Regions from separate parts of the Paenibacillus nicotianae genome, predicted to be linked through region 2. Evidence: a T-box and tRNA genes for the amino acid it is inferred to sense, from the RefSeq annotation. Region 2 holds a T-box; the other holds one or more tRNA genes.
What was found. A T-box is a leader RNA that pairs with one kind of tRNA and senses whether it is charged. The one in region 2 lies ahead of ACFSGI_RS03245 (valine--tRNA ligase), so its partner is inferred to be a tRNA-Val.
Positions count from the first base shown of each region.

Region 1: it has a tRNA-Val gene. The T-box ahead of ACFSGI_RS03245 (valine--tRNA ligase) is inferred to sense a tRNA for this amino acid. The anticodon was not compared.

Region 1 is NZ_JBHUGF010000010.1:455,674-467,113, forward strand. It holds gene ACFSGI_RS06215 (GH32 C-terminal domain-containing protein) at 1-1,040, shown strand, start outside; gene ACFSGI_RS06220 (GH32 C-terminal domain-containing protein) at 1,072-5,037, shown strand; gene ACFSGI_RS06225 (uracil-DNA glycosylase) at 5,309-5,980, shown strand; gene ACFSGI_RS06230 (hypothetical protein) at 6,008-6,424, shown strand; gene ACFSGI_RS06235 (Ig-like domain-containing protein) at 6,593-8,491, shown strand; gene ACFSGI_RS06240 (hypothetical protein) at 8,699-8,965, shown strand; tRNA gene ACFSGI_RS06245 (tRNA-Val) at 9,113-9,184, shown strand; gene ACFSGI_RS06250 (hypothetical protein) at 9,246-9,554, shown strand; gene ACFSGI_RS06255 (helix-turn-helix transcriptional regulator) at 9,704-10,483, opposite strand; gene ACFSGI_RS06260 (hypothetical protein) at 10,750-11,440, opposite strand, start outside.
Region 2 is NZ_JBHUGF010000009.1:18,415-29,854, reverse strand. It holds gene ACFSGI_RS03275 (precorrin-2 dehydrogenase/sirohydrochlorin ferrochelatase family protein) at 1-663, shown strand, start outside; gene hemC (hydroxymethylbilane synthase) at 698-1,648, shown strand; gene cobA (uroporphyrinogen-III C-methyltransferase) at 1,653-3,203, shown strand; gene hemB (porphobilinogen synthase) at 3,326-4,330, shown strand; gene hemL (glutamate-1-semialdehyde 2,1-aminomutase) at 4,370-5,677, shown strand; gene ACFSGI_RS03250 (RluA family pseudouridine synthase) at 5,740-6,633, shown strand; T-box leader at 6,716-6,976, shown strand; gene ACFSGI_RS03245 (valine--tRNA ligase) at 7,039-9,708, shown strand; gene ACFSGI_RS03240 (bifunctional folylpolyglutamate synthase/dihydrofolate synthase) at 9,719-11,095, shown strand; gene murC (UDP-N-acetylmuramate--L-alanine ligase) at 11,101-11,440, shown strand, end outside.

The DNA.
Region 1 (11,440 bases), on a different contig from region 2:
GCGCATTTGGAGATTTTCGCGATCCTTTTGTATGGAAAGAAGATGATCGGTGGTTGGCTTTGGTAGGCTCAGGTATTGAAGATGTAGGCGGAGTAGCACTTACATTCTCTTCCGAAAATATGCTGGATTGGACGTACAAAGGTATCTTTTATCAACCTGATCTTCAGAAATATCCTTATCTTGGGCCGATCTGGGAGTTACCTGTATTTCTCCCTTTAGGAATCGATCAAAAGGGTCAGCAAAAGCATATTTTGTTAGTTAGCCCTGTCGGAGAAGGTGCAGATGTTGAAGTGTTCTATTGGATCGGGCAATGGGATAAGCATCAATTGTCATTTATACCGGATCAAGAAGAACCTCAATTAATCGATGTAGGAGACTTTCATTTTACAGGGCCGAGCGGAATGGTTGATCCCAAAACCAATCGGAAAATTATTTTCACGATTGCGCAGGGCGATCGCACTTCCGAACTCGAATATCAAGCAGGTTGGGCACACAATGCAGGGTTGCCACTAAGCATCTATTTGAGAGAAGATGGACGGTTAGGCATAGAACCTATTCAAGAACTGCAATCCCTGCGTGGAACAAAACATGTATCGTTCAAAAAAAAGTCGTTACATGAAGCTAATGATATTCTCACGTCTGTTCAAGGTGACCGACTTGAGATTCAGGTCGAACTGCAATCCAGTACAGCTCAGAAAATAGGGATTAAAGTGCGCTGTACACCGGATCGCGCAGAAGAAACATTGTTATATTACGATCGAAATGATGCTCAGTTGTTAGTTGATCGCACCAAATCAACACTGAATCCTCAAGAGGTCTGTAAAGGTATCCAAGGTGGGACGTTAGACATTCATGATGATCCGTTGAAGCTTCATATCTATCTGGATGGTTCTATGATCGAAGCGTATGCCAACGGGTTGAAAAGCTTAACGACCCGAGTATATCCTAGCCGAACAGATGCGTTGGAACTGGAACTTTGGAGCGATGGAGAGTTAGAAGTGATATCGATGGAAGTATGGGATATGCAATCGATTTGGTAGAAGCGCTTTATATCATAAAGGAGGCTCTTTAATGAACAATATCAAGAGTAGACAATCTTGGATTTCCAAATTGATTATTCCGATTATGATTCTTCAATGTATCGCTCCTGAATTATCAGCGGCAGCAGCACCTACATCTACGATCAGTGATATGTCGATTTCGCAGAAAGACATCCAATCATCGGTGACAGATGCAGTGTATCAAAATCCTCTATTATCTGTTACACAGTCTGTCTATGAGATTACCAATTCAGGCTTTGAGACAGGAGATCTTACCGGCTGGACTGTGGTTGAAGGTAACGCATTTGGTAATAACAGTGTATCGAATGAAACCACATGGTGGGCTGAACAAATTCCATACAATCAAGAAGGCTCTTATCATCTAAATGGTTGGAAATATGATGAATCCGCTACAGGTACACTTCGTTCAAGTACGTTCGAGCTTGGTGGAACAGGTTGGATTACGTTTAGATTGGGCGGAGGTAAGCATAATAATGAAGCCTATGTAAACATTATTGATGCGGATACAGGCAATTCTGTAGCCAAATACGGCAATTCTGCTTTTAATGAATCTGGATTTCCTAATCCCAATCAAGGATTAAGACTTGCAAATATGGAGCAGTATAAAGCAGATTTGTCCAAGTATATAGGGAAAAATCTATATATTGAGATTGTCGATCACGCAACCTCGGATTGGGGATTACTCTTCGCAGATGATTTCAAAACGCTATATACCACAGCTCCTCAACAAGGCATAGTAGCAGAAAATATGACTCCAGTTGCCAGTATTCCCGGTGAAATTAAAAATCGTAGCTTTGAGACAGGCAATGTTGAAGGTTGGACAGTAGACGGTACTCCTTTTCAAGTGACCGATGAATCTCAAGCAGGTAAAGAAGGGCAGTATTATGCCAAATCTTCTCTGGAAGGAATAGGTTCATTAACTTCCAGTACATTCCAATTTCAAGGAACAGGCATCATAAACTTTACAATTCTGGATATCGTCCATCCAGAGGATGCTTATGTTGCACTATATGATGCACAAACAGACATGCTACTGAAAAAGACAGATACCGTCAGTGCCAATCAGAAGATCTCGTGGCAACTCAAGCAATACTACAATAAGCAACTGTATCTGAAAATTATCGATCAATCCGATCAAGCTAGTATTGCGGTGGATGCTTTTCAAGCCAACAATATAGGTACTATTTTTGATATGGATTTTGATGAGGGTACAGGCAAGAAAGCATTAGAAAAAGTTACTAATATCGAACATGATGTGAACTATGTATTTAACAATGCCAGATATATGGATTCCAAAGATCCTAGATGGACTTCACGTGGAGTAAAAGGTGGAGCCTTGCTATTTGACGGATATTCAAATGATATTGAAATTAAAGCCAAAGACACTGTTCCTGTCAATGATGCACTCACGATCGAAGCTTGGGTAGCTCCACGTAGCTATGAATGGGGAGATGGCAACAAGCTATCTACGATTGTCAATCAGTCTAACCCGGATAAAGCAGAAGGTTTTGCACTGGGAATGTATCGACATGGCACATGGTCGATGCAGTTAGGAATCGGTGGTCAGTGGATTCAAGTATGGGTTAAAGATCACCCGCTTGAAAAATACAAATGGAATTATGTAACGGCTACTTTTGACAAAGCAGAAGGTGTGATTAAGTTGTACTTGAACGGTCAGCAAGTAGCTTCTCAGGCAACACCTGTTGATGTGCCGATCACTCCTTCTTCCGCAGATTTAATTATTGGCAAAAATAACAATCCAGTAGAGCTAGCAGGTTTATTTTCGTTTAATATGTTTAGCGGGCTCATTGATGAATTGAAGCTATACAACAAAGCCCTTACTTCTCAAGAGATTCTAGCCGAATATGAAAATGTGAAAGCTCTACATGGAGGCAATATTCCAACTATTCCAAATGGTGATATTGATGAAGATCCTGCTGTGTTTGATGGAGATCAGCATCGTCCACAATATCATGCGATGCCGCCACAAAATTGGATGAATGAAGCACATGCACCGATTTATTTTAACGGAAAATATCATTTATTTTATCAACACAATCCGCAAGAGCCTTTCTGGCATCAGATTCATTGGGGACATTGGGTCAGTGATGATATGGTGCATTGGGAAAATGTAAGACCTGCACTTGCGCCAGAAGCAGGCAGTCTCGATCCTGATGGTACATGGTCTGGAAGCGCAGCGTATGATCGCGAAGGTAATCCGGTTTTATTTTATACAGCTGGAAATGATTCATTATCTCCTAATCAACGTACAGCTCTAGCTAAACCTGCAAATCTAGACGATCCTAATTTGGAAAAATGGGTGAAGCATCCTACACCGATGACTGAACAGAACGGTAAAGGGATTCCGAATGAATTTCGTGATCCTTTTGTATGGTATGACCAAGAAACCGATAAGTGGTATCAATTAGTCACGTCCGGTATGCAGGATTTTAGCAGTGGTACAGCATTGGTCTATGTATCAGACGATATGTATAACTGGGAGTACAAAGGTCCTTTATATGAAAGTGATCGAACCCTATATCCTGAACTGGGTACCGTATGGGAATTACCTGTATTACTACCAATAGGTAAAAATAGTGCAGGCAAAGAAAAATATATTTTTATGATTAATCCACATGAAAAACCAGAACATGTTGCTCCGGCGAATGATGTACAACGAGATGTTGAAGTCTTTTACTGGATCGGCACATGGGATCGAGAACATTTCAAATTTATACCGGATCAAGAAGCGCCTTCTAAGCTGGATGTAGGTGATGGCTATTTAACGGCTGAAAGTGGTATGGTCACACCAGACGGTAGAACAGTGATTTATTCGATGGTGCAAAATGTAAGAACACCACAAGCCGAATATCAAGCAGGCTGGGCTCATAATTTAGCATTACCGATTTCGCTAAGTTTGGATAGTCAGGATCAATTACAGATTAAGCCGATAGAAGAGTTAGAGAGTCTACGAGGAGCAAAAATAGTAGATTTTAAAAATAAAAATCTACAAGCCGCTAATCAAGCGATTCAAGCAGTCAAAGGCGATACGTTAGAAATCGTTATGGAAATCGATCCTAAACAATCTCAGAAGTTTGGACTGAAAGTCAGACGCTCAGATAAAGGTGAAGAGGAAACATTAATTTATTATGATAAAACCAATGGAACTTTTAATGTTGATCGCAATAAAAGTAGTGTAGATCCTGATGTACGTGTCGATGGCATTCAGGGTGGATATGTAGACCTTGACGGAGAAAATCTGAAGTTGCATATTTTCCTAGATCGTTCGGTTATTGAAGCTTTTGCCAACGATAAGAAAAAGCTGACAACTCGCGTCTATGTCGGTAGATATGATTCGCTTGGATTACAAGTCTGGGCAGATCAAGATATTCAGGTGAAGTCGATGGAAGTGTGGAATATGAATGCTTTGACAGGTGAACCTGCCGCACCTGTAGATGTACCCGCTGATTGGGATAATACGAAATACACCAATATTAAAGACTTGCCTAATCACGATTTTGCTACAGGTGATCTTACAGGATGGATTACCGAAGGGAATGCTTTCCAAAATGTACATGTTACCGATCAAAAGTTTTTCTGGGATACGATTTATTTCAATCCTTCACACAAAATCCCGGGTGGATACCATTTATGGGGATTCAATGAACAAGCTGGAGGAGATAGCTTAACAGGTACGCTACAATCACAACCGTTTATCCTCGGTGGAAATGGACATATTAATTTCTTGCTCAGTGGAGGTCGTGATATCGATAAGTTATATGTAGCACTTGTTCGAGCATCGGATGGCAAAGAGTTATTTAAAGAAACAGCTACTAATTATGAAGAGTATCAAAGAAAGATTTGGGATGCCTCTGCTTATCTGGGAGAAGAACTCTACATTAAAGTAGTAGATCAATCTACAGGAGGATTCGGACATATTAATGTCGATGACTTTAATGTACCTGTTCGCAAATAGAAAGATACAAAGGATAGAATCCATTCATTCCCTATAATAGATGCTCTAGATTCTTGCCTTTAGAACCTAGAATACGCTATAATACAGACGCATAGTATCATTTACTTTCTATTATAAATGTTGCTTATAGGTGAACGGTGAGATCCTTAGCATTCAAGTAGGTATACGTGTTTATAGAAGTACACCTATCGTACAAAGGACTGACTCATGAATAATGGGTTGGTCCTTTTTTTGTCAAACTACAATCAATTGATAAGAAAGGATGTTGTATATGTTCGGTAATGATTGGGATGAAGTGCTCAAAGAAGAAATAGAAAAGCCTTATTTTCAACAGTTAATGACATGGTTAGATCAAGAATATGAAGAAGCTGTCGTCTATCCGCCACGTGATTTACTTTTTCAAGCTTTCCGATTAACGCCATACGCGGATGTGAAAGCTGTAATTTTGGGACAAGATCCATATCATGGCGCAGGGCAAGCCGAAGGATTAAGCTTTTCAGTAATGCCAGGAGTACGAGTACCGCCATCTTTACGCAATATCTACATAGAATTAAAAGAAGATATCGATGTACCGACACCGAATCATGGCTCGCTTGTACAATGGGGCAAAGAAGGTGTTCTGTTGCTTAATACAGCATTAACCGTAAGAGAATCTAAGCCTGCTTCTCATCGAGGTAAAGGATGGGAACAATTCACGGATGCCGTTATTCATGCGCTTAATAAAAGAAAAGAACCAATGGTGTTTTTGTTGTGGGGCAATCATGCTGCTGAAAAAGAATCTTTTATCGATCAAGAGCGTCATTTGATTATTCGTTCTGCTCATCCAAGTCCGTTTGCCGCTCGCAAAGGCTTTTTTGGAAGCAAGCCGTTTTCACGTACAAACGAATTTTTAGAACAACATGGTGAACATCCTATTGACTGGCATATTCCAAATATCACATAAAGATTCATACTCAAGGGAGGTGAAAAGATGAAGCATTGGGAAGGTAAAAAAGTAATGGTTACTCGTGATGATGAATATAGTTCTAGATTGTATGGTACGATTCAGTACTGGGATGAAAGCAAAAATCGGTTGATTTTACAACCGGGTGCGATCAATGTGCTATTAAATGATATTTTATATATCAAAGAATTAGAACAGTTGCCTCAAGAAGTAGAATCTTCTGCCGCAGAACTGAATCATATCGGGTATGTTATGAAATTACCTGTGCAATTCGATAATGCTATTCTTTTCGGCTCTCAGGTTATGATCTGGCAAGGAGATCGATTGGTTGAATTACGTGCTCAGATTGTAAAGCATGATCATCAACAAGTATTTTTGGGCAATGGACGTATTTTACGCAAATCAGATTATCGATTTGTTGTCCGTTCTCTACGTGGATGTTGAACAATATAGCAGTGAAAATACACCTTGATTTTCCAGAAAAAGAAGAGGATTTACAGGACTATAGCCTTATTTTGGAACAATTGTCTTCAAAAATATAGTATTGCAACCGATATTAATACAGGAATGGACAGAGAAGATCACAAATACGTTATACAAGGAGAGAAATTAATGACACATACTGCCAAAATGGCAAAATGGATGCTTGCACTTGTTATCGTAGCGAGTACACTATTTCCAGCCGGAGTTTTTGCAGCAGAAAGCAATGCGGTATCGCTTAAATTTGCAGACGATAATGCTTTAACTCTATCTTTAGATGACGATGCTACAGACTTAACGGTATCAACCGTAGATGGTTCAGGCAATACCGAAGATGTATCCGACGATGCAAAATGGACTTCTTCTGTATCTACAGTAGCTACTGTAAAAGCAGGAACAATTACACCTGTAGGAATAGGGACGACTACGATCACTGCTAAATATGGCGATCTATCTGCTACCAAAAAAGTAACAGTCACTTCACCTTATACAGCATTAAAAATTTCGCCAGACGTAGCAGCAAATGTAACGATCGGACAGCCTTATACATTTACAGCAACAGCTACCAAAAATGACGGTAGTTCAGAAGATGTGACTTCTTCAGTAACATGGTCTACATACAGTGCAGCAGTAGCCACTGTATCGCTGGGTACGGTAAAAGGAATTAAACAAGGTACAACAACGATTACAGCTAAATATGCTGGACTTACAGATACACAAACGATTTATGTACGTTCTTCTTTTCAGGGTCTCATGTTAACACCTGAAGAAGATCAAGTGATGTTTATTGGTGATACGCCAAAACAAATCAAAGCAGAAGTAGCAGATGCGACTCGCGTCCCTACAGATGTAACGAATGATGTAAAATGGACTTCATCGAATGCAATCAACGTAACAGCAGACAAAGGTTTGCTTACTCCGTGGGTAGAAGGTACTTCTACGATCAAAGCAGAGTACGAAGATTATACAAAGAGCTTCAAAGTTACAGTCTACAAAACAATGAAAAAAGTAGAAGCTAGTGTAGATTCAATCGACTTGGTTACAGGGGATAGTGCTACACTTCCTAAAGTAACAGGTACAGCAGTAGATGGAACAACTGTAGATTTGTCTAAGCTTGTAGAATGGAGTGCAGGTGACGGAAGTATTGCTTCAGTTACAACCACTAAAGTAGAAGCTGAAAGTGAAGGTAATGTGAATCTAGTCGGTACGATCGGTGATCTTAAAGTAACCGTGCCAGTATCGGTTCAGACCAAACTATTGGTATTAACGCCAGATGTAACAACTTTAAGTATCGTCGTTGGTGAATCTGCAAACTTGCCTAAAGTAGAAGCAATGACAGTAGAAGGTTCTACCGTCGATGTAAGTAATGATATCGATTGGACATCTTCTTCTGAAAGCCTATTGTTAACAGGTTCCAAAGCAAAAGCTTTATTAAATGGTAAAGCAACGCTTAAAGGAACTTACCTTAACAAAACAGTTAAAGTTGCAGTAACGATGGAACCTAAAATTAAATCAATCACTGTTACACCAGATGTGGTTGAATTGAATATTAAAAAGAGTAAAACGATTAAAGCAGTCGGTATCTATGCTGCCACAGGCAAATCAGTAACACTTTCAACTAAAATGAATTGGGTTTCTTCAAATCCTTCGGTAGCTACTGTTAAAGGATCAAGCGTCAAAGCATTGAATCTAGGAACAACTACGCTAACAGGTTCATACCAAGGATTAACATTGACTGTTAAAGTGAATGTAACAGCGAAGTTGAAAAAATTAACATTTTCTGAGAAAGCTTTGAAATTGACAGTAGGCGATGCTAAATCTGTTCAGATCGTAGCTGAATACGATACAGGTACCAAAGTCGATGTAACAAAAGAAGCAACATGGACAAGTACCAAAGCGAATATTGCTACAGTGACTCAAGGTACAATTACAGCAGTTGCTAAAGGAACAACTACTATTAAAGTAGAATACGGCGATAAAAAATTGTCGACTACAGTTAATGTAAAAGAAGTAGTACCAGCCAAATCATAATCATATCGACTGACTTTATGTGATCGATATAATAGGAAGACTCTACCTAATTAGGTAGAGTCTTTTGTATAACGAAGATATTTGTAGACAACAATACAGATACATTTTGAAAACTTGCCAAAAGGCAGTACTTCATTTAAAATAAGAACAAAAGTTCGTATAAGATTGTAACTATATCTTATGCAATATGGTTAGGAGAGATACACAATGTTAGAAGATAACGAACGTAAATTGTTGCGTATTTTATATAACTTCTTTTCGTTATATCGTCGTATGCCAGAGTGGAGAGAGTTATCGTTCAAAACAGGTAAAACCACCAATGAACTCAGTCAAATCTTATTATCGTTAGAAAACAAACAATACATATACTGGGACAACAAACTTGAAGTGAATAGTGTCGTTATGATTCAGGGATGGGAGCGCAAAGAAAAGACAGTCCTGCCTCTTCCAGAGTCTTATTGGACACAATATTAAAGTACATATACAACAGACTTGGCGGAGTCTGTAGCATGTCTAAAAGAAAATATAAACCAGTGCTAGATATGACAGATATGGAGATAAGCAATACATTGACAACGCTATAAATTCTTGATATTATATGGAAGTTGTTATACTTATTTTGACCTGTTAGCTCAGCGGGAGAGCACTATCTTGACAGGGTAGGGGTCAGTGGTTCGATCCCACTACAGGTCATCACCGAAAGTCCTTGTCTATCAAGGGCTTTTTTATTTATTCAATAAAGGAGCGACATGATATGATTCAGCGTTACCGTATTACAAGAGAAATGCAACAACCTGAAGGTGAAATAGACCCTATTACATTAGAAGAGTGTCAGACTTATTTTGCGCTACAGCCGGATTTTGTCTATACACCTGTATTTACTGTTAAAGGAGAAGCTACCATGTCGATCGAAGGAGATTTCTTCTTGTGGGATAGTGGAACAGCTTCGATTCCATTTCGCCATTATGAAGGTGATCTATATGTATCAGGCACCAATGAAGCAGTTATTCCGAAAATGATAGAAGTGGCTAGTGCATTACGAGCAGATATCGCAGAAGGTTGATTAGACACAAAGAGACTTTTTTGTTTTAAATAGTGATACAAAGTAAAGCAATTTTAATTTAATTTTATAATTAGTTAAGCTAGGGTAGAAATGATAAAGTTATTAATTTATCTACCCTATTACATAAAAAATATTAAAACTATTTCAGCTCAGTCTGTAGTTGCAAAGTGAGAATCTTCAATCTTTATTTTACAGGTAGACCGAAATTGACTAGGAGTAAAGTTATAAAATTTTTTGAAAATTGCGGAAAATTGTGAAGCTGTTAAATAACCAATAGCTGTGGCAATATCGGATATATTATTATCTGTATTTTTTAACAATAATAAAGCATTCTCCATCCTTATCTTTTGAAGATGTCTCATCGGAGATATATTCAATACAGAAGAATATTTGTTACTTAAATATACAGGGTTATAACCAACAAGTTCAGAAAGAGATTGTAAACTAATTTCCATAAAATAGTTATTTTCTATAAATTTATTGACTAAAAGAATACGTTGATCGATTTGGAAAAAAAGATCTTGTTGCATATCATTTTTTAACTTATTCAGTAAAATTTCTAAAGATTTAACAAGTACATCTCTATCATTCAGTTTGTGATTATTAAATGCAGAAAAAATATTCGAAAGGCATAAGGTGTAATTAGGATTACATTTTTGGAGTTTATAATAGGAGCAAGGAGTACAATCATCATCAGTTTCAAAGCTGATTGAACAAAACGAGATATCATTCGAAGAAATATTTTCTAAAACGAGATTATTACCAATAACAATATCATTAGGCTGAAGAACAATTTTTTCTGTAAGTACTTGCAAAATTAGTTCCGAGTGAGTGGCTATAAAAAATAATTTATTTTCACAATTACTATTCATATGCACAATTCCACCAGGAACAATAATTGATTCATAAGACATTGTATGGATATTCATAAATTGCCTCCTATATTTGGGTCACATAAAGCATGATTTGCTTTATACAATTAAAAGTTATTATTACAGACTCCTCGTAAAACCACGTTCACGAAAATCATTAAACATTTAATAAGCTGTGGCTAAAAGTCGAAATTACTTTTAATATAGAAAGTAGAACTGCAATTTATTAACGGTACATAGTAATTAACTAAATGGGATACTTAAAATGTATAATATCATAAATAGTTAACTAATTTGTTTTTTTTTTGAAAATATTTTAAATTTCATATTAATTTTTCCAATCGAATGAGTCTATTTCCTTCTTGATCAATGATATTATTGAATCTCTTTTCAATATTCGGTAGTACTATTTCTGTTTTATTAGTGACAGCTGACTTTAAAATTAGATTGGCTATAACTGACCAATTATTTGATAATTCTGTAGAGTATTCAGAATCAATAGAGTATTGATGACTGTCTAAAAAAACATTAAAATTATAACGTGAATAAGCAATTTCTTTGATATCTTTAAATAATTTATCTAGATAAGAAAATTTATCAGGATGTTCTAAATTGAGTAAGGAAATGATTTTGCTTCTGACTTTTGGAATAGCGCTCAGTCCTATAGAACCTTCTTTTTTTAAAGAATAAGTACCAATTTTTTTTCCATTCATAACTTCAATATTATTATTTATACACTCTGCTACATTTATCTTTATATCTTGATCAATAGAAAGAAAAAAAATAGTACATAAATTAGATATATGCTCTATATAACTACGAATTGCTAAATGAAGCTGCTGAAGTGAGATGGTTCCATAATAATTATAATAATGGTCACAAAGAGTAACGATATCCTTCTTTATTTCAATAATTTCAATGGCATGTGATTCATGCTCTTTTTGATAATATAAACAATAAGGCAGTTCTGATATATCTACATATACTCCGATCGTATTATCTTTGTTAATATAT
Region 2 (11,440 bases):
TGCAGAGATCAAGATTGTCTGATTGTAGGTGGCGGTAAAGTGGCTGAACGTAAAAGTATTTCTTTGCTTCAAGCAGGAGCGATACTCACGATAATCAGCCCTACTGTAACCGCGAAATTGCAACAATTAATCGATCAGCAACAGATACGCTGGCTGGATCGAGAGTATCAGACAGATGATATCGCTAATTGTGCTTTTTCCGATAAGAAACTTAGTGAAATTGGTTACAGACCTTATTTTTTGGTACATGCGGTAACTTCGGTGCCTGAGATTAATAATCAGGTTGCCACTGAAGCGAAAGTGTATCGTATTCCTGTAAATGTAGCTCATCAGCGTGAACAAAGCACCTTTATCAATCCGAATGTCATTCGCAGAGGACGATTAACGATAGCTGTAGCCACTTCGGGAGCCGGGCCTTTAGCAGGTCGGCATATTGCTAAAGAAATTAATCAACACTTTGGTAATGAATATGAGATATATATTGATTTTTTATATCATGTACGGGAAACGATTGCTAAACAAGTGAGCGAGGAATCATTACGCAAATCCTTGCTACATCAAGCGATGTCGCTTTCTATTTTAGAAGATATTCGACAGGGTGTATTTGAACCCTGGAGTGAGCAACAAATACAACACTGGATCAACCAATCAATAGAGGAATAGACTATTGAATACAATGGGATCAGGAGATGAATATATGCGTACGATCGTAGTAGGAAGTAGACAAAGTGCTCTAGCGTTAACGCAAACAGGTCATGTGATCGATGCATTAACAGCGATTAGTGAAGAGCAGGGGTTAGATGTTCATTTTGAAATTAAAAAGATTATTACCAAAGGCGACCGGATTCTAGATGTGACTTTATCCAAAGTCGGCGGGAAAGGTCTATTTGTCAAAGAGATCGAGCAAGCACTATTAGATGGTGAAATCGATATGGCTGTGCATAGTATGAAAGATATGCCCTCTGAATTACAAGAAGGTCTAATCAATGGTGCAATCCCACCAAGAGTAGACCCTAGAGATTGTTTGATTACACGTACAGGTTGTTCATTAGAAGAACTTCCTCAAGGCGCTAGACTGGGAACAAGTAGTCTGAGACGTGCAAGTCAGCTTAAATTATATCGTCCTGATCTACAGATTGAGTCAATTCGTGGGAATATTGATTCTCGTTTGCGTAAGCTTGAAACCGAAGGTTTTGATGCTATTATGTTAGCTGCCGCAGGGCTAGAACGGATGGGTTGGTCTGATCGAATCACTTCCTTTTTACCAACAGAAATCTGTCTGCCTGCTGTAGGGCAGGGAGCACTTGGAATCGAATGTCGCGCAGATGATATTGAAATGTTGCAATTGCTGTCTCTGTATAATGACGATCTTACCGCAGTGACGGTAACAGCAGAGCGTACATTTTTGGCTGAGTTAAATGGTGGTTGTCAGGTGCCTATTGGTGCTTATGCCGTTCGTCTACAAAGTTCGGATGTGCCTGAGGAGCAAAGTATTATACAATTAACAGGAATGGTTGCTACACCGGATGGTAGTATTATGCTGAAAGAAACGATGCAGGGTACAGATCCTGTAGCACTTGGTATTGCTGTAGCAGCGCAACTGAAAAGTCAGGGAGCAGATCGGATACTGGCAGAAGTAAGGGGATGAGTGGATGACCGGTAAAGTGTATTTGGTGGGGGCAGGCCCAGGAGCATTAAAATTAATTACGCTTCGGGGCTGGGAATGCATAGGGCTTGCAGATGCAGTTGTATATGATCGTCTAGCAAGTCCACGGTTGCTCAAGCAAGCAAAGCCAGGAGCAGAGAAGATTTATGTTGGCAAATTGCCTGATCGTCATACGATGAAGCAAGAAGAGATTAATCAGTTGCTGGTTGATCTGGCTTTACAAGGGAAAACGGTAGTTCGTCTAAAAGGTGGCGACCCGACAATTTTTGGCAGAGTAGCTGAAGAAGCTGAATTGCTACGCCAGCATCAGATTCCGTATGAAATTGTACCGGGTATCAGCTCTTCGATTGCTGTTCCTGCCTATGCAGGTATCCCTGTGACTCATCGTGATTTTGCTTCATCTTTATCTATTATTACAGGGCATGAGAGTCCTGATAAATTAGATCAAAGTATTCACTGGGATAAGGTGACTAACGCTACAGGAACACTTGTCTTTATGATGGGTGTTGCTAAGATCGGTTATATTAGTGAGCAATTGATCAAGCATGGACGACCGACATCTACACCTGTTGCATTGATCCGCTGGGGAACGCGAGCAGAACAGGAGACACTGGTGGGTACACTTGAAGATATCGCTGCTAAAGTAGAAGCTGCTCATTTCAGACCACCTGCTGTAATCGTAGTTGGGGAAGTCGTGAATCAGCGTGAACATTTGAAATGGGTAGAAGATTTACCTCTTTTCGGTAAGCGTATTTTGGTAACTCGTGCACGCAGTCAGGCTAGTGAATTGGTCAATCGTATCGATGAACTGGGTGGAGAACCGTATGAGTATCCAGTGATCGAGACAAGGTTACCTGTAGATGAAGAAAGTATTCAAAATATCGGCAATGCTTTATCAAATTTGCCCAAATATGATTGGGTATTCTTCACCAGTGTTAATGGAGTAGAGTACTTCTTTGAACATTTGAAGTTACATGCTCAAGATATTCGAGCATTGTATCGTGCCAAAATAGTCGCTGTCGGCCCTGCGACATTAGAAGCTTTACGATTGCATGGGATTGTTGCGATGCCTTTACCGGAGAAATTCCAAGCAGAGGGCTTGTTGGACAGCTTAGAAGGTCAACTACAAGCCGGACAGCATGTGTTGTTACCTCGCGGTGATCTAGCACGCTCATGGTTGCCAGATACACTGCGTACGATGAATATAGAAGTAACTGAGATTGATACGTACGAGACGGTAATGGTCGGAGAAGATGATATTGAGTTACGTAAGTTATTAGAGGAAGAAGCGATTCATGCTGTGACGTTTACCAGTTCTTCGACAGTCACTAATCTTTTAGCTGCTTTGAAAAAGATGGGTATTGAAGATCCTGTACAAGCGTTGCAACATTCGATGATTGCTTGTATTGGTCCGCAGACTGCTTTGACAGCCGAACAAGCAGGACTAAAAGTAGGATTATTAGCTGAACAAGCCACGATTGAAGGATTACTAGATGTACTTTGTCGTTGGAATGCTGATGTATTGATAGATGTTTAAATTGTAAATGGATGATCGACATCAGATATGCCGACCTTGCTAGTGCTGGTCGGTTTTATTTATCTAGGGTAGTCAAAATATTTCGTTATTTATGATGTATACATTCAAGGAGGAATATAATTATGAGTCAACCTTTTTCACGTCACCGTCGTCTTCGCAAAACGCCAGCTATTCGTAGCATGGTCAGAGAAACAATACTGCACAAAAGCGATTTTATTCAACCGGTATTTGTAACATACGGCACAAATGTAAAAGAAGAAATTTCGTCGATGCCTGGCGTATACAATTTCTCATTAGATACGATGCAAGCAGAAATTCAAGAAATTGCTGAATTAGGTATTCCAGCAGTGCTGTTATTTGCGGTTCCTGAAGTGAAAGATAGTGTAGGCACAGGTGCTTATGCTCAAGATGGTCTAGTGCAACAAGCGACTCGCTGGATCAAAGCGCATTATCCGAATTTGCTAGTTATTGCAGATACATGCCTATGTGAATTTACAGATCATGGACATTGCGGTGTGGTACATGCACATGAATGTGATGGTCATATTGAAGCAGAAGTGGACAACGATGAATCGTTAGCATTGTTAGTCAAAACAGCCGTATCTCAAGCAGAAGCAGGCGCAGATATTATTGCTCCTTCTAATATGATGGATGGATTTGTCTATGCGATTCGTGAAGGCTTGGATGCAGCAGGATACAAAGATATTCCAATCATGTCTTATGCGGTTAAATATGCTTCAGCATTCTACGGTCCATTCCGCGAAGCTGCTCAATCTGCACCTCAATTTGGAGATCGCAAGTCTTATCAAATGGACCCTGCTAACGTACGTGAAGCATTGCGCGAAGCTGAAAGTGATGTAGCAGAAGGTGCTGACATGTTAATGGTCAAACCATCGCTTGCTTATATGGATGTATTGCGTGCTGTACGTGAAAACTTTGATCTACCATTAGTCGCTTATAACGTAAGTGGTGAGTATGCTATGGTCAAAGCAGCCGCACAAAACGGATGGATCAATGAACGTGGAATTGTAACTGAAATGATGCTTGGCTTCAAACGTGCAGGAGCAGATATGATTATTACGTATTTCTCCAAAGACGTTGTACGCTGGTTGCGCGAAGAACAATAATGTAGCACAAAATAAATCAATTGATGGAGGTATTTGCTCATGGAATCTACTCATTCTGTTCGTCGTGACGAGCGTTCACGAGAAGCTTTTGAAGAAGCAAAACAATATATTCCGGGAGGCGTGAACAGCCCTGTTCGTGCTTTCAAAACGGTAGGCTTAACACCAATCTATGCTGAACGTGGTGAAGGTTCAAGATTGTATGATATCGATGGCAATGTATTTATCGACTATATTGGTTCTTGGGGCCCGCTCATTATGGGTCATGCGCATCCTGATGTTGTACGTGCTCTACAAGAAACAGCGATCAAAGGCACAAGCTTTGGTGCACCTACTGAATTAGAAACGAAAATGGCGAAGCTTGTCGTAGAACGTGTTCCATCGATGGATATTGTACGTATGGTCAATTCAGGAACAGAGGCGACGATGAGTGTGATTCGTCTTGCTCGTGGATATACCAAGCGCAATAAAATTTTGAAATTTGAAGGTTCTTATCATGGACATTCGGATAGTCTGTTGATCAAAGCAGGTTCCGGTGTTGCTACTTTAGGTTTACCTGATAGTCCGGGTGTGCCTGAATCTGTAGCAACCAATACGATTACAGTCCCTTATAATGATCTGGAATCTTTGAAGTTAGCATTTGAACGGTTTGGAGAAGAGATTGCTTGTATTATTGTAGAGCCTGTTGCAGGTAATATGGGAGTTGTACCACCGCAACCTGGATTTTTGCAAGGATTACGCGATATTACAACTCAATATGGTAGTTTGCTTATTTTCGATGAAGTCATGACAGGTTTTCGTGTACATCTAAATTGTGCACAAGGACGTTATGGTGTAACACCTGATTTGACATGTCTGGGTAAAGTAATCGGTGGCGGATTGCCTGTAGGTGCTTACGGTGGTAAACGTGAGATTATGGAGCAAGTAGCACCAACAGGGCCGATTTATCAAGCAGGAACATTGAGTGGTAATCCGTTAGCAATGGCAGCAGGATATACGACATTGAGTTTGTTAACGCCAGCCGTCTATGAACGTTTAGAAACCATCTCTGCACGTTTACAAGCAGGATTTGAAAAGAATGCTGCTGAATTTGGGATTCCTTTGACTGTGAATCGTGTAGGATCAATGGTGTGTCCTTTCTTTACAGCAGGGCCTGTAACTGATTACGATTCTGCCAAAGCAAGCGATATGGATATGTTCAAACGTTATTTTGGAGAAATGTTAGATCGCGGAATCAGTGTAGCTCCGTCTCCTTTTGAAGGTATGTTTGTATCTGGTGTTCATAGTGATGAAGATATCGAACAGACGCTTGCAGCTCATTATGAAGTAATGAAGTCTTTGCAATCATGATGAATGTATCTCGTCCTGTATCTGACAATTCTAAGCCTCCTTCTCTACTGTCTCAGTGTGCGATGAGAGAGGGAGAATGGTTACAAATCACACCGGATAATGATCTTCTACAGGCAGAAGGAAATGCCAGGCACAAAGCTGTAATGCAGTGGTTAGAACAAGCATCGGTTCCAGTTAAATTAATAGGTAGACTTCATTCCAAAGGTGAAGTGAAAATAGACATAGAGCATATTCGGCTTCGTCTATTTCCGCCGATGGATTATGGATTTGATCCTCGTCCACATGATCGCGCACAAGTACTTTATGAAGATGATTATGTTCTGGTAATGCATAAGCCAGCAGGTATGAATGTTCATCCTTCCGAAGCATCTGATCCTACGATTACTTTAGCCCATGTAGTCGCTGATCATTATCAACAAACCGATCAGAAATGTGCGGTTCGTCATGTGCATCGTCTAGATGAAGATACAACAGGACCTGTATTGTATGCCAAAAATGAGTTTGCTTTATCGAAATTAGATGAGCAAATGCGCTCTAAAACGATAGATCGCAAATATATAGCTATAGTACAGGGCAAAGTAAGTGATACATTAACTGTAATTGATCAACCTATCGGTAAAGATCGCCATCATAAGCAGCGCCGACGTGTATCTCCGACAGGACAAGAAGCGATTACTCATATTGAGAAACTCTATAGTTCAGCTAGAGCGAGTCTTGTCCGTTTGACATTAGAAACAGGACGTACGCATCAGATTCGTGTGCATATGAGTGATGCCGGGCATACCCTTATCGGGGATGTACTTTATGGAGGCAGTCAAGAGTTTTATCGTCAGGCGCTTCATGGTGAGCAATTGACATTTGAACATCCTTTTACAGAAGAAATAATGACTGTTCATGATCCTCTACCTGAAGATATGATTGAATTATTAGATCAATTAGGGATACCTCGCTTTTAGGTCAGCTTGATGACAGGTTTTTTGTTGACTTTGATAGGAGCAACAGGTATGATTTGGAGTAAATATTGATTTATTTATGATCTCAATAACCTTGAACGGGAATAGTAGATTATATCGTCCTCAAGAGAGTAGAACTGTTGCGCTGAAAGGTTCTATAGGATACGGTAGATCGAAGTCGCCTGGGAGTTGTTTATTTGAATTTCAGTGAACGTTTGAGATGAACACTGACTGTAGAATAGACCGGTAGCAGCCGTTATCTGCCTCGGAGTGTCGTTCATAGGCTTTTTTATGCATGGACGAAACAAAGGTGGTACCGCGAGAGCTAAGTCCTTTCGTCCTTTGAGACGAAGGGCTTTTTTTATTGAGAATTTTAGCAAAATGACTATGAATATGGGGGTATTTACTATGGCAGATACGCATGAGAATCAAGCAACAACTTCAATGCCGACAACTTATGATCCTAAAGCGGCAGAACGTAAATGGTATGATTATTGGATGGAAAATGGTTTTTTCAAAGCAGGGCAACGTCCTGATGCGAAGCCATATACAATTGTTATTCCACCTCCTAACGTAACAGGTATGCTTCATATTGGACATGCACTTGATTTTACATTGCAAGATATTATGACACGTACCAAACGGATGCAAGGTTTTGACGCGCTTTGGCTTCCAGGAGCAGACCATGCAGGGATCGCAACACAGACCAAAGTAGAGCAGAATCTGCGTGCAGAAGGAATTACTCGTCATGATCTAGGACGTGAGAAGTTTGTAGAAAAAGTATGGGAATGGAAAGACAAATACGCAGCTAACATTCATGAGCAATGGGCGAAAATGGGCTTTTCTCTCGATTATTCACGCGAACGTTTTACATTGGATGAAGGTTTATCCAAAGCGGTTCGTGAAGTATTTGTAAAGTTGTACAACAAAGGTCTGATTTATCGTGGTAAATACATTATTAACTGGGACCCTGAAGCACGTACAGCTTTGTCAGATATCGAAGTAGAATACAAAGAAGTGAATGGACATCTGTATCATTTACAATATCCACTTCAAGATGGTAGCGGGCATATTGTTGTAGCAACGACTCGTCCAGAGACGATGCTTGGTGATACAGCGGTAGCCGTTCATCCCAAAGACGAACGTTACAAAGATATGATTGGTAAAATGCTAGTATTGCCAATCACCGGACGTGAAATTCCGATTATTGCTGATGATTATGTTGACCGTGAATTCGGTAGTGGCGCTGTAAAAATTACTCCTGCTCATGATCCGAATGACTTTGAAATGGGACACCGTCATGATCTGCCTCAGATCGTAGTGATGGATGAAACAGGCACGATGAATGAAAATGCAGCACAATATCAAGGATTGGATCGTAGTGACTGTCGCAAACAGATTGTTAAAGATTTGGAAGCAACAGGCGTTTTGATCAAAATCGAAGATCATGTACACCAAGTAGGTCATAGTGAACGTACAGGCGCTGTCGTTGAACCTTATTTGTCTACACAATGGTTTGTTAAAATGAAGCCACTTGCGGATGCTGCGATTCAAGCACAAAACGAAGGCAAAGGCGTTAACTTTGTACCGGATCGTTTTGAAAAAACATATTTGAACTGGATCGAAAATGTACGTGACTGGTGTATTTCCCGTCAATTGTGGTGGGGACATCGTATTCCAGCATGGCATTGTGAAGAAACAGGCGAAATTATTGTAGCAACAGAAGATCCAAGTCATTTACCTGAACATGCAGGCAAAACATTACGTCAAGATGAAGATGTATTGGATACTTGGTTCAGTTCTGCATTATGGCCGTTTTCTACACTGGGCTGGCCGGATGAGACAGAAGATTTAAAACGTTATTACCCTACAGATTTGCTTGTAACTGGATACGATATTATCTATTTCTGGGTAGCTCGTATGATCTTTACAGCACTTGAATTTACAGATGAAATTCCATTCAAAGACGTATTGATGCATGGTTTGGTACGGGCTGCTGATGGACAGAAAATGTCCAAGTCACTTGGTAACGGTATCGATCCGCTTGAAGTGATTGAGCAATACGGTACAGATGCGATGCGTTATATGTTGTCTACAAGTAGTACACCGGGACAAGATTTACGTTTCCGTCTAGAGCGTGTCGAACAAGCACGTAACTTTGCTAATAAAATCTGGAATGCTTCCCGTTTTGCTTTGATGAATATGGAAGGCTTCCGTTATGAAGATATCGATTTGAGTGGTGATCTTAGTACAGCAGATCGTTGGATTTTGCATCGTATGAACGAAACAGCACGTGATATTACACGTCTAATCGATTCTTATGAATTTGGTGAAACAGGTCGACTATTGTACAACTTTATCTGGGATGATCTATGTGATTGGTATATCGAAATTGCTAAATTGTCATTGTATGGTGAAGATGCAGTAGCGAAGAAAACAACGCAATCCGTACTGGCTTATGTTTTGGATCGCACATTACGAATGATCCATCCATTTATGCCATTTATTTCAGAAGATATCTGGCAACATTTGCCGCATGAAGGCAATACGATTACACTTGCGGCTTGGCCTGAATTTGATCCAGCTTTAGAAAATAAAGCAGCTCAAGAAGAAATGAATCTGTTAATCGACTTGATTCGTGCTGTACGTAATATTCGTGCAGAAGTAAATGTACCGATGAGCAAAAAAATCGAATTGATGGTTAAAGCCAAAGACCAAAAAACATTGGATATTATTCAATCCAACGAAGGATATATTCGTCGTTTCAGCAACACTTCCGAGTATCAATCTGGATTGGATCTAGCAGCACCGGATAAAGCAATGACAGCGATTATTACAGGCGCAGAATTGTATTTGCCAATTGCAGGTCTGCTTGATATCGGTCAAGAAATCGCTCGTCTAGAAAAAGAAGTAGCTACCTTAACGTCTGAAGTAGAACGCGTTGACAAAAAGCTAGCTAATCAAGGCTTTGTTGCCAAAGCGCCTGCTAAAGTTATAGAAGAAGAACGTGCTAAACAAGCCGATTATTCGGAAAAACGTGAAAAAGTTCTTGCCCGAATCGCAGAATTGAAAGGGTAAGGTGAACATGATGGAATATGGCACATCAGAGGGGCACCAAGCCCCTTTTCACACTTATGAGCAAGCAGTGGAATGGATTAATGGTCTAATTCCTTTTGGGATTCGTCCGGGATTGTCTCGGATTGAAGGTCTCATGGAGTTGTTGAATAATCCTCATCGTAAGCTCAAATTTGTACATGTCGCAGGAACGAATGGCAAAGGAAGTACTTGCGCTTTTTTAACAAGTGTTTTGATAAATTGCGGTTATGATGTAGGTACATTTACATCGCCTTATATCACCAAATTCACCAATCGTTTTCAATACAATGGTGTTGATATTCCAGAAGAAACATTGTGTCGTCTAGCAAATACGCTGTATCCATTAGTAGAACAAATGGCGCAGACAGAACTGGGATCGCCCACTATGTTTGAAGTATCCACAGCACTTGCGATTTTGTATTATGCTGAAGAGTGTTATCCTGATGTCGTGATCTGGGAAACAGGGCTTGGGGGAAGACTGGATGTAACTAATATTGTTCATCCAATCGTATCGGTGATCACGAATGTAGGTTATGATCATACTGATATTTTAGGAGATACATTAGAGCAGATTGCTAGTGAAAAAGCCGGCATTATTAAGCCAGGCGTTCCAGTAGTCAGCAGTGTAGATCAACCGGAAGTGATCGAAGTACTTCGTGCCAAAGCAGCAGCCTGTAAATCAACACTTTATGTAGCAGGTGAGCAGTACACAGCAGAACGTTTATCCGGTGATGAACATGAGCAGACGTTCCGTTATAAAGGCCTTTTTCGCGAATTGGATATTACGATTTCGATGCAAGGAGAACATCAATGTGCCAATGCGGGAGTAGCGATGATGGCGTTAGAAGTATTGCGTCAATATTCAGCTTTTGTACTGGACGATGAATTGTTGCTAGAAGGATTTAGACATACTTTTTGGGCAGGACGGTTAGAGAAAATGCCTGGCGAGCCAACGATTGTACTGGACGGAGCACATAATCCTGAAGGAGCAGCGATGCTTGTCAAAAGTGTACCGCAGACTTATCATTACAAGAAGCTTCATATGCTTGTAGGCATGTTAGAGAACAAGCATCATGAGCCTGTATTCAGACATTTGCTATCTATTGCAGATACAATTATTTTGACAGAACCTGATTTTCGACGCAAAATGGATGCAGGTCAATTGTCACAATTAGTAGCAAAATTACAACAAGAAATGAATAGAACAGAAGTAAATGTTATAGTGGAGCGTGACTGGCGGCAAGGTATTCAGTTGCTTCAATCACGAACAGAACGGGAAGATCTAGGGGTCGTAACCGGAACACTGTATTTAATTTCGGATGTAAGAGCGACTCTTTTGCATCAAACCGATTCTGAAAAGGGCTGGTGAGTCAGATGAATAAGACAGAACATGTACATTTTATCGGGATTGGTGGGTACGGTATGAGTGCCATCGCCCGTGTTATGCTTGAAATGGGATACAAAGTAACAGGTTCCGATATGGCAATGAGCGCGTTAGCCGCGAAATTGCAACAAAAAGGAGCAGTCATTCATATAGGTCATGCTACAGAACAAGTTCATGGTGCTGATCTGGTAGTGTATTCTACAGCACTATCAGATGATAACGCGGAATGGGTAGAAGCAAAGCGTCTCAATATCCCAGTGATCCATCGTTCTGAAATGTTAGCAAGATTGCTTAATGAACGTAAAGGTGTAGCTGTAGCAGGGGCTCATG